Regions from separate parts of the Amycolatopsis sp. NBC_00438 genome, predicted to be linked through region 3. Evidence: riboswitches for the same ligand, from Rfam matches in the RefSeq annotation. Region 3 holds a riboswitch; each other region holds the start of a gene.
What was found. A riboswitch is a leader RNA that binds a small molecule or an ion and turns the genes downstream of it on or off. The one in region 3 is predicted to bind thiamine pyrophosphate.
Positions count from the first base shown of each region.

Region 1 (3,265 bases), 570 kb from region 3:
ATCGGGATCATGAGCAAGGAGAACGCAGCGACTTCCGAAACGAAGGAAGCAAAGTCCGGCCTGCGCATCGCGCAGGTGATGGCGGCGGCGCTCGCGGCGGTGACCGCGGCGCTGCTGGGCTCGACGCTCGGCGTGGCGGGCACGGTGGCCGGCGCGGGCGTGGCGAGCGTGATCACCACGGTCGGCGGCGAGGTGTACCTGCGCTCGCTGCAGCGCACCCGCGCGGCCGCGGTGAAGGCCCGGCAGCTGGCGACGTCGGGGATCCGCCGTCGCGGCGGTGCCGAGGTCCCGCTGGCCGAGCAGCCCACGGTTCAGTTGAAACGGCCGGACGACCTGCCCGCGGAGGACGAACCGGGCCGCCTGCGCAAGCTGCGCTGGCCGCTGATCATCGGCACGAGCGTGGTGGCGTTCGCGGTGGCAATCCTGGCGATGGTCAGCGTGGACGCGGCCACGGGCGGCAAGGTAGCGGGCGGCACGGGAGCGGGCATCGGCAAGATCTTCGGCAGCGGCTCGGGCCCCTCGACCCCGGCCCCGTCGACGACGCCCTCGACCTCGACGAACGACACCCAGGACTCACCGACGGACACGTCGTCGACGACGACGCAGTCGAACACCCCGCCGACGACCTCGTCGGACACACCGACCACAACCCCGACAACGCCGAGCACGACCTCCCAGAAGCCGACCACCTCGGCGGCACCCCCGACCAGCCAGGGCGCAGCGGCCACCCCGACCCCGTAAAGCCGTGAAGGACTCCTTACCGGCCATAAGAGCCGGTAAGGAGTCCTTCACGGACTTCGGTGTCAGACCAGGTGGGACCGCAGCTCGCGGGCCGCTGCCGCCGGGTCCTCCGCCTCCGTGATCGCCCGGACCACCACGATCCGGGAAGCCCCGGCCGCCAGGACCTCCGGCAGCCGCGGGACGTCGATGCCGCCGATGGCGAACCACAGCCGTGAAGGCGCGGCGGCCGACGTCGAACGGACCAGGTCCAGGCCTGGTGCCGAGCGGCCCGGCTTGGTCGGGGTGGGCCAGCACGGGCCCGTGCAGAAGTAGTCCACCCCCGGTTCGGAAGCCGCGGCGGAAGCCTGGTCAACAGAGTGCGTCGAACGGCCGATCACCACGTCGTCGCCGAGGATGCGGCGGGCCAGGGGGACCGGGATGTCGTCCTGGCCCAGGTGCAGCACGTCCGCGCCGACCGCCAGGGCGACGTCCGCCCGGTCGTTCACCGACAGCAGCGCGCCGTGGCGGGCGCACGCCTCCGCCAGCACCTCCAGCGCCGCGATCTCGCCCGCGGCTTCCAGGGCGCCCGTCTTGTCGCGCAGCTGGATGATGTCGACGCCGCCGGACAGCGCCGCGTCCGCGAAGGACGCCAGGTCGCCACGGGCCGTTCGGGCGTCCGTGCACAGGTACAGGCGCGCGGCGTCGAGCCGGGCGCGGATCTTGTCACCGGAGAGGGCGGGCATAGCGGCGACCGTACCCGGCGGGCCGGCCCCCGAGCGGTGCGTGCCGTTGTCCCGGAAGCCATCCGGCCGTGACTGTGGTTGGACTGGTAACGACCGGCGCAGTAGGGTGAACGAGTCCGCACGGGAGCCCGAGGCACGGGCTGAGAGGGAGCTGCCGCTCCGACCGTGGAACCTGATCCGGGTCATGCCGGCGCAGGGAGCGTGATCCCATGACGAACACCTTGGCCGTGGTCGGCGCCGGCGTGATCGGCCTGTCCGCGGCGTGGCGCGCGGCCGCGAACGGCCACGCGGTCACCGTTTACGACCCCGAACCCGTGCGCGGCGGCGCGTCCTGGCTGGCCGGCGGGATGCTCGCCCCGGTCACCGAGGCCTGGCCGGGCGAGGAAGACGTCCTCGCCCTCGGCGAAGAGTCCCTCCGCCGCTGGCCCGGCTTCGCCCACGACCTCGGCCGAGAGGGCGTCGATCCCGGTTTGGCCGAGCACGGGACGCTGGTCGTCGCCTTCGACAGCGCCGACGCCGGCCACCTCGACATCCTCGCCGGCTACCTGCACTCCCTCGGCCGCGCGGCCGAACGCCTGACCGGGCGCGAGGCCAAGCGGCTCGAACCCGGCGTCGGGTCCGTCCGAAGTGGACTCCACGTACCCGGTGACCTGGCTGTGGACAACCGGAAACTGCTCAACGCGCTCTACGCGGCTTGCGTCAACCACCACGTCCGGTTCGTCCGCGAACGCGTCGAAACGACCCCGGACGCCGACGCCGTCGTGCTCGCCGCCGGCGCCTGGACCGGGCGGCTGCACCCCCAGCTCGCCGACGCCGTCCGCCCGCTCAAGGGCGAGATCCTCCGCCTGAAACCCCGCCGCGGCTGCCTGCCGCCGCCGACGCGCACCGTCCGGGCCGTCGTCGAAGGCCGGCCGATCTACCTCGTTCCGCGCGGTGACCAGGAGCTCGTCCTCGGCGCGACGCAGTACGAAGCGGGCTTCGACCGGGCCGTCACCGCGCGCGGCGTCCGGGAGCTGATCGAGGGCGCCGAGCGCGTCTTCCCCGCGATCACCGAGTACGAGCTGGCCGAGACGGCCGCGGGCCTGCGCGCCGGCAGCCGCGACGCGCTGCCGTACCTCGGTGTCCTGGACGACGGCGTCTACGCCGCGACCGGGCACCACCGCAACGGCCTGCTGCTGGCCCCCGTGACCGCGGACGCCGTGGTCGCCTGGCTCGAAGGCGCGAAGCCGCCCGAAGGCGTCGAAGCGGCTTCGCCCGCTCGCCTGCACCAGAAGGAGCACGTGTGATGGAGATCAAGCTCAACGGCCGGTGGACGGAGTTCCCGGACGACGCGACCGTCGCCGACGTCCTCGACGCCGCCGGCGGGCAACGGCCCGGGATCGCCGTCGCGGTCGACGGTGTCGTCGTCCGGCGGGGTGACTGGGCCACCACCACCGTGCCGAAGGGCGCGGCGCTCGACGTGCTCACCGCCGTCCAGGGAGGCTGAAGTGGACGAAGTGGACGAAGAACCGCTGGTCATCGGCACGCACAAACTGTCGTCACGGCTGATCATCGGCACCGGCGGCGCGGCGAACCTCGCCGTGCTCGAACGCGCGCTGGTCGCGTCCGGCACCGAGCTGACCACCGTCGCGATGCGCCGCGCCGACGCCGAAGGCGGCTCCGGCGTGCTGGAACTGCTCCGGCGCCTCGGGATCGAGCTGCTGCCGAACACCGCGGGCTGCCGCACGGCCGCCGAAGCCGTGCTCACCGCGCGGCTGGCGCGCGAGGCCCTCGGTACCGATCTGATCAAGCTCGAAGTCCAC
Region 1 is NZ_CP107923.1:8,968,913-8,972,177, forward strand. It holds gene OG494_RS41250 (hypothetical protein) at 10-741, shown strand; gene thiE (thiamine phosphate synthase) at 804-1,463, opposite strand; TPP riboswitch at 1,574-1,679, shown strand; gene thiO (glycine oxidase ThiO) at 1,673-2,749, shown strand; gene thiS (sulfur carrier protein ThiS) at 2,749-2,949, shown strand; gene OG494_RS41270 (thiazole synthase) at 2,960-3,265, shown strand, end outside.
Region 1: another riboswitch for thiamine pyrophosphate. It lies ahead of thiO (glycine oxidase ThiO); the one in region 3 lies ahead of OG494_RS44130 (thiamine ABC transporter substrate-binding protein).

Region 2 (3,265 bases), 560 kb from region 3:
AGCTTGAACGTCTTCGCGAGCTGAGTGCCGCCGTCGGACGCGCCCGCGTAGCCGACGCTGGTCTTCGTGAAGGCGGGCTTCGCGGTGAGGGCGGCGGCGTTGGTGGCGTCCGACGCGGTGACGGCGTCCCCCTTGCGGGCGGCCGAATCGTCGGAGCCGTCGTTGGTCAGGTCCGGGTCGGCGACCGCGTAGAGCTGGTACGGCCGCCCGGTGAGCGACTGGAAGTCGACGTCCACCAGCACGGTCGTCGCGGCCGGATCGGTGACGTAGGTCTTGCGCAGCCGCCACCGGTGCTGGTCGTCGGTGATGGTCTGCTCGTAAACCAAGCTGTCGTCGTCGGTCCGCCGGACCTGCTGCGACCTGGCCGTGTTGTCGGCGACGGCGAAACTGCGCCCGTCGGTGACGACGAAGTCCATCGAGCGGACGCTCGGCGTCGACAGGTCCGGGTAGTAGACCTCGGACAGCTGACCGCCCTGGAGCGTGAACCAGACGTTGCTCGACCGGTCGTGAGCCGTGCCGAAGCCGGTCTTGTTCGCGGGCAGCCAGCTGGGATGGGCGCCGGGCGCCCCGGGAGCCGTCCCCTGGGCCGCCGCGGTCGCCGGTATCAGCCCGGTGACCAGCAGCCCGGCGAGGGCCGAGACCATGAGTTTGCGCATATCAACCCCACAGTGATGTCGCTTCTGCACCGTTACAGAAGCGACAGGCAGTGTCTCGCCGATTCTTCACCGGCGCATGGTCCGAATCGGTGAACCACTGACCGTCACTGGTCCGGTCACGCCGCCGGTTCACCAGCAGCGAACGGACTTCCGGCTGTTCGCGGCGCACTATTGAAGGACCTGCAACGGTGTAATCGAGGTACTCATGGACGAGGCGATGGACGCCTACTCACGCGCGGTCAGCACGGTCGCCAAGACCGTCACCCCGCACGTCGCCGGGGTTCAGCTCGCGCGCGGCAGCGGCTCCGCGGTGGTCTTCGCCGACGACGGCTACCTGCTGACCAACGCGCACGTCGTCGACCAGGACCGGAGCGGCGTCGCGACCTTCGCCGACGGCAGCGAAGCACGCTTCGACGTCGTCGGCGCCGATCCGCTGTCCGATCTCGCCGTGCTGCGGGCGCACGGCGAGACGCCCTCCGCCGCCGTGCTCGGCGACGCCGACAAGCTCGTCGTCGGGCAGCTCGTGGTGGCGATCGGGAGCCCGCTCGGCTTCTCCGGCTCGGTCACCGCGGGGGTCGTCAGCGCGCTCGGCCGGGCGCTCCCGGTGCGCCACGGCCGCGCCGGCCGGGTGATCGAGGACGTCATCCAGACCGACGCCGCGCTCAACCCGGGCAACTCCGGCGGCGCGCTCGCCGACTCCGCCGGCCGCGTCGTCGGGATCAACACCGCGGTCGCCGGCGTCGGGCTCGGCCTGGCCGTGCCGATCAACTCGACCACGCGCCGGATCATCAACACCCTCGTCGTCGAAGGCCGGGTGCGGCGCGCGTACCTCGGCGTTGTCGGCGTGCCCGCGCCGCTGCCCGACGACGTCGCCGAGCGCACCGGCCAGGAGGCCGGGCTGCGGGTGCGCGAAGTCGTCTCCGGCGGGCCCGCCGAGCGCGCCGGGCTGCGAACGGGTGATCTCGTGTTGACCGTCGGGCGCGCCCGGGTGTCGGACGCGCAGGGCATCCAGCGGCAGCTGTTCGCCGAAGTGATCGGCACCGCACTGCCGATCACCGTGCTGCGCAACGGAGCCATGGTCGACGTCTACGCCACACCGGCCGAACTGGTCGGGTGAGGTGAGCGGACTTGAGTCTGGCGCCCCGGCGTGGCATGGTCGGTGGCACAACACCACAACGCGGGAGCTCGCGCCATGGCGGGCTGAGAGGGTGACTGGGGATTTGTCCCGGGTGTCACCGACCGCATGAACCTGACCGGGTAATGCCGGCGTAGGGAGTGAAAGTCGTTGACCACCTTGGAGAACAAGGACGTCTCCGTCACGACCGGTCCGATCACCGGTTCGCACAAGGTCTACCACCAGACCGAATCCGGACTCCGCGTTCCGGCCCGCCGGATCGACCTCTCGAACGGCGAACACTTCGACGTCTACGACACTTCCGGGCCGTACACCGACCCTGAAGCGAAGATCGACGTCCATAGTGGACTCCACCGGCTTCGCGCCGACTGGGCCGACGGCCGTGAGCACAACACGCAGCTCGGCTGGGCCAAACAAGGCGTCGTCACCAGGGAAATGGAGTACATCGCCGCGCGGGAACGGGTTTCGCCGGAGTTCGTGCGCGACGAGGTCGCGAGCGGCCGCGCGGTGATCCCGGTCAACCGGCGCCACCCCGAGTCCGAACCGATGATCATCGGCAAGAACTTCCTGGTGAAGATCAACGCCAACATGGGCAACTCGGCCGTCTGGTCCTCGGTCGAGGAAGAGGTCGACAAGATGGTGTGGGCCACCCGCTGGGGTGCCGACACGATCATGGACCTGTCCACCGGCAAGCGGATCCACGAGACGCGCGAGTGGATCATCCGCAACTCGCCGGTGCCCGTCGGTACCGTGCCGATCTACCAGGCGCTGGAAAAGGTCGACGGGGAACCGGAAAAGCTGTCGTGGGAGGTCTACCGCGACACCATCGTCGAGCAGTGCGAGCAGGGTGTCGACTACGTCACGGTGCACGCCGGCGTGCTGCTGCGCTACATCCCGCTGACCGCGCGGCGCGTCACCGGCATCGTCAGCCGGGGTGGCTCGATCATGGCCGCGTGGTGCCTCGCGCACCACCAGGAGTCCTTCCTGTACACGCACTTCGAGGAACTCTGCGAGCTGCTGCGCCAGTACGACGTCACGTTCTCCCTCGGCGACGGCCTGCGCCCCGGCTCGATCGCCGACGCCAACGACCGCGCGCAGTTCGCCGAGCTGGAAACCCTCGGCGAGCTGACGCACCTCGCGCGCTCGCACGACGTCCAGGTGATGATCGAGGGCCCCGGCCACGTGCCGATGCACAAGATCAAGGAGAACGTCGAGCTGGAGGAACGGCTCTGCGGCGAGGCGCCGTTCTACACCCTCGGTCCACTCACGACGGACATCGCGCCGGCGTACGACCACATCACCTCGGCCATCGGCGCGGCGCAGATCGGCTGGTACGGCACGGCGATGCTGTGTTACGTCACGCCGAAGGAGCACCTCGGCCTGCCGAACCGCGACGACGTCAAGACCGGCGTGATCACGTACAAGATCGCCGCGCACGCCGCCGACCTGGCCAAGGGGCACCAGTACGCGCAGG
Region 2 is NZ_CP107923.1:8,979,934-8,983,198, reverse strand. It holds gene OG494_RS41330 (glycoside hydrolase family 15 protein) at 1-656, opposite strand, end outside; gene OG494_RS41325 (S1C family serine protease) at 862-1,773, shown strand; TPP riboswitch at 1,824-1,948, shown strand; gene thiC (phosphomethylpyrimidine synthase ThiC) at 1,942-3,265, shown strand, end outside.
Region 2: another riboswitch for thiamine pyrophosphate. It lies ahead of thiC (phosphomethylpyrimidine synthase ThiC); the one in region 3 lies ahead of OG494_RS44130 (thiamine ABC transporter substrate-binding protein).

Region 3 (3,265 bases):
GTTCCCGGATCGCGAGACGGCCGAACGCTGGTACGCCTCGGCCGAGTACGCCGAGGCGCTGCAGCTCAGCAAGACCGCGCTGCGGCGGCGGTTGCTGCTCGTCGACGGCGTGGCCTAACGTCGGCTTCGTGGAGCCGCTGACCGCTGATCTCTTCGCGCCGCAATGCCCGTCCGGCGATACGCCGTTCCGGATCGGGGACAAGTGGGGCGGCATGGTCGTCGTCTGCCTGAAGGACGGGCCGCGGCGGTTCTCCGAACTGCGCGTGCCGCTGAGGAACGTCAGTCCGAAGGTGCTCACCGAGACACTGCGGTCCCTCGAGCGGGACGGGATGATCACCCGCAAGACCTACGACGAGAACCCGCCACGCGTCGAGTACGCGCTGACGGACCTGGGCCGGACCTTGTTCGAGCCCATGGACCGTTGCCGCGAATGGGCGGAGAAGTACCTGCCGAGCTTGCGGGCGGCCCGGCAGGCCTACGACCGGGCGGATTAGCCGAGGAGGCCCATCAGCGCGATCGCGATCAGCACGACCGCGGGCGCGAGGGCGTTGATCCAGGCGCGCTGGGCGGTGGTCAGGGTGGCGGGGGCGGGGGTGCTGTTCATGGCGTTTCCCTACGAACGGGCCGATGCTTCCGCGTGTTCAGCGCGTTGACCATGCCGAGCGTTAGCAGCTGTGACGAAGCTCACCCGATCATGCCGCTGACCAGCGGAAACAGCACTCAGCCGTCCGAGTGACGGCGGTTGCGGACGGTGAACCAGAGCACCCCACCGGCCGCGGCCACCATCGTCGCGAATGCCGTCGTGCCTACCACGATCGCCTGGGTCATGACTGTCCTCTCGAGTCCGAAGTCCTTTACCGAGAGACGTCGAACCCGGGCTTTCGTGCACTGAGAGTAGGCGGGATCACAGTCCGTCGAGAACTTCGTTGATCTGCTTGGCCAGCGCGAAGTCCTTCTCCGTCAACCCGCCTGCCGAATGCGTGCTGAGGTGGAAGGTCAGCGTGCGCCAGCGGATGTCGATGTCCGGGTGGTGGTCGGCGGCCTCGGCGAGCACCGCGACCCGGTCGACCACCTCGATCGCCTTCGGGAAGCTCGGGAGCTCCACCTCTCGCCGGATCACCGCGCCCGTGCGGACCCACCCGTGGAGCAGAGCTCGATCGGCCTCGTCGTCGCTCAAGATTTCCGTCATGCCTCCATCGTCCAACGTCCTGGACTACGCTGCACGGTTGCCACGGGAGTCCGGTGAGCCGGGCTGAGAGGCGGGGTGACCCGCGACCGTTAGCACCTGATCCCGGATCATGCCGGCGAAGGGAGGGCTTTCCCTCCTCGTCCGGCGAAGTGCAGGAGGGTAGATGAAACGCAGGGCTGTACGCGCCGCGACGGCCATCGCCGCCGTCAGCGTCGTCACAGCGGCGTGCTCGCTGTCGGACGGGTCCGGTGACACGAAGCAGACGCCCACCGTCACCCTGGTGACGCACGACTCCTTCCTGGCGCCGCAGGAGGTGCTCGACGCCTTCCAGCAGCAGTCGGGCATCAAGATCTCGGTGCTCAAGCAGGGCGACGCCGGTTCGCTGACCAACAAGCTCGTGCTGACCAAGGCCAACCCGGTCGGCGACGTCGCGTACGGCGTCGACTCGACGTTCGCCTCGCGCGCGCTCGCCGAGGGCGTCTTCGAGCCCTACACCAGCCCGGAGGCCGACCGCGGGCCGCAGCGTTACGCCGTCGACCCGGAGCACCGGCTGTCCGCGGTCGACGTCGGCGACGTCTGCGTCAACGTCGACACGAACTACTTCACCGCCAAGGGGATCCCGGCGCCGGAGTCGTACGACGACCTGGCCGACCCGAAGTACAAGGACCTGCTGGTCGCCGAGGATCCGGCGACGGCGTCGCCCGGGCTCGCGTTCCTGCTCGGCACCGTCGCGAAGTACGGCGAGGCCGGCTGGAAGGACTACTGGACCAAGCTGAAGGCCAACGGGCTCAAGGTGGTCAGCGGCTGGGAAGAGGCCTACACCAAGGACTTCTCCGGCTCGTCCGGCAAGGGGCCGCGGCCGATCGTGGTCTCGTACGCGTCGTCGCCGGCCGCCGAGGTGGGCGACGACGGGAAGCCGCGGACGAAGGCGCTGCTCGACACCTGCTACCGGCAGGTCGAGTACGCCGGGGTGCTGGCCGGCGGCAAGCAGGAGGAGAACGCGCGCAAGGTCGTCGACTTCCTGCTTTCGCAGCAGTTCCAGGCGACGGTGGCGGCCAACATGTACGTCTACCCGACGCGCCAGGGTGTCGACCTGCCGGCGGGCTGGGCGCAGGTCGCGCCGCTGCCGCAGAAGCCGCAGGCGCTGACCGCGGACCAGGTGCAGGCCGGGCGTGAGAAGTGGATCGGCGAATGGCGCACGCTCGTGCAGTGACATCCCGGAGCCTCCTGGCCCCGCCGCGGACCACCCGGGGGCTCGGCCTGGCGCTGCTCGGGCTGGGCCCGATCGGGTTCCTGGTGGTGTTCTTCGCCTGGCCGGTGCTGGCGATCGTCGGGCGCGGGTTCGCCGCGGGCGGGCTCGACGTCGTGCTGGGCGACCCGCAGACGTGGCGGCTGGCCGGCTTCACGGTGGCCACCGCCGCGGGCTCGACGGTCGTCGCGGTGCTGGCCGGGCTGCCCGTGGCGTTCCTGCTGGCGCGGGCGAAACTGCCCGGCGTCGGCCTGGCGCGGACGCTGGTGCTCGTGCCGTTCGTGCTGCCGACCGTCGTGGTCGGGCTGGCGTTCCGGGCGCTGTGGCCGGACGGCGGCGTGCTGCCGATCGTGCTGGCCAACGCGTTCTTCAACGTCGCCGTCGTCGCGCGGACGGTCGCCGGGCTCTGGGCGCGGCTGGATTCGCGGACGTCCGACGCCGCCCGGGCGCTCGGCGCGTCGCCGTGGCGGGCGTTCCGGTCGGTGACGCTGCCCGCGCTGGCGCCCGCGATCGCGTCCGCCGCGGCCGTCGTCTTCCTGTTCTGCGCCACCAGCTTCGGCGTCGTGCTGATCCTCGGCGGCGCGCGGTACCGGACCCTGGAAACCGAGATCTACTTGCGGACGGTCGACCTGCTCGACCTCTCCGGCGCGTCGGCGCTTTCGCTGATCCAGTTCGCGGCGGTCGTCGCGGCGCTGGTCGTCGGCGGGTTGGCGCGGCGGCGCAAGGAAGGCGCCAGGATCGGTTCCGGCGCGGTGCGACGCCCTCGCGGCGGCGAGTGGTGGGTCGTCGGCGCTGCGGGCGTCGTGCTGGCCCTGCTGCTGACGCCG
Region 3 is NZ_CP107923.1:9,543,217-9,546,481, forward strand. It holds gene OG494_RS44115 (DUF1330 domain-containing protein) at 1-118, shown strand, start outside; gene OG494_RS44120 (winged helix-turn-helix transcriptional regulator) at 129-494, shown strand; gene OG494_RS44125 (4a-hydroxytetrahydrobiopterin dehydratase) at 905-1,189, opposite strand; TPP riboswitch at 1,222-1,331, shown strand; gene OG494_RS44130 (thiamine ABC transporter substrate-binding protein) at 1,353-2,402, shown strand; gene OG494_RS44135 (ABC transporter permease) at 2,465-3,265, shown strand, end outside.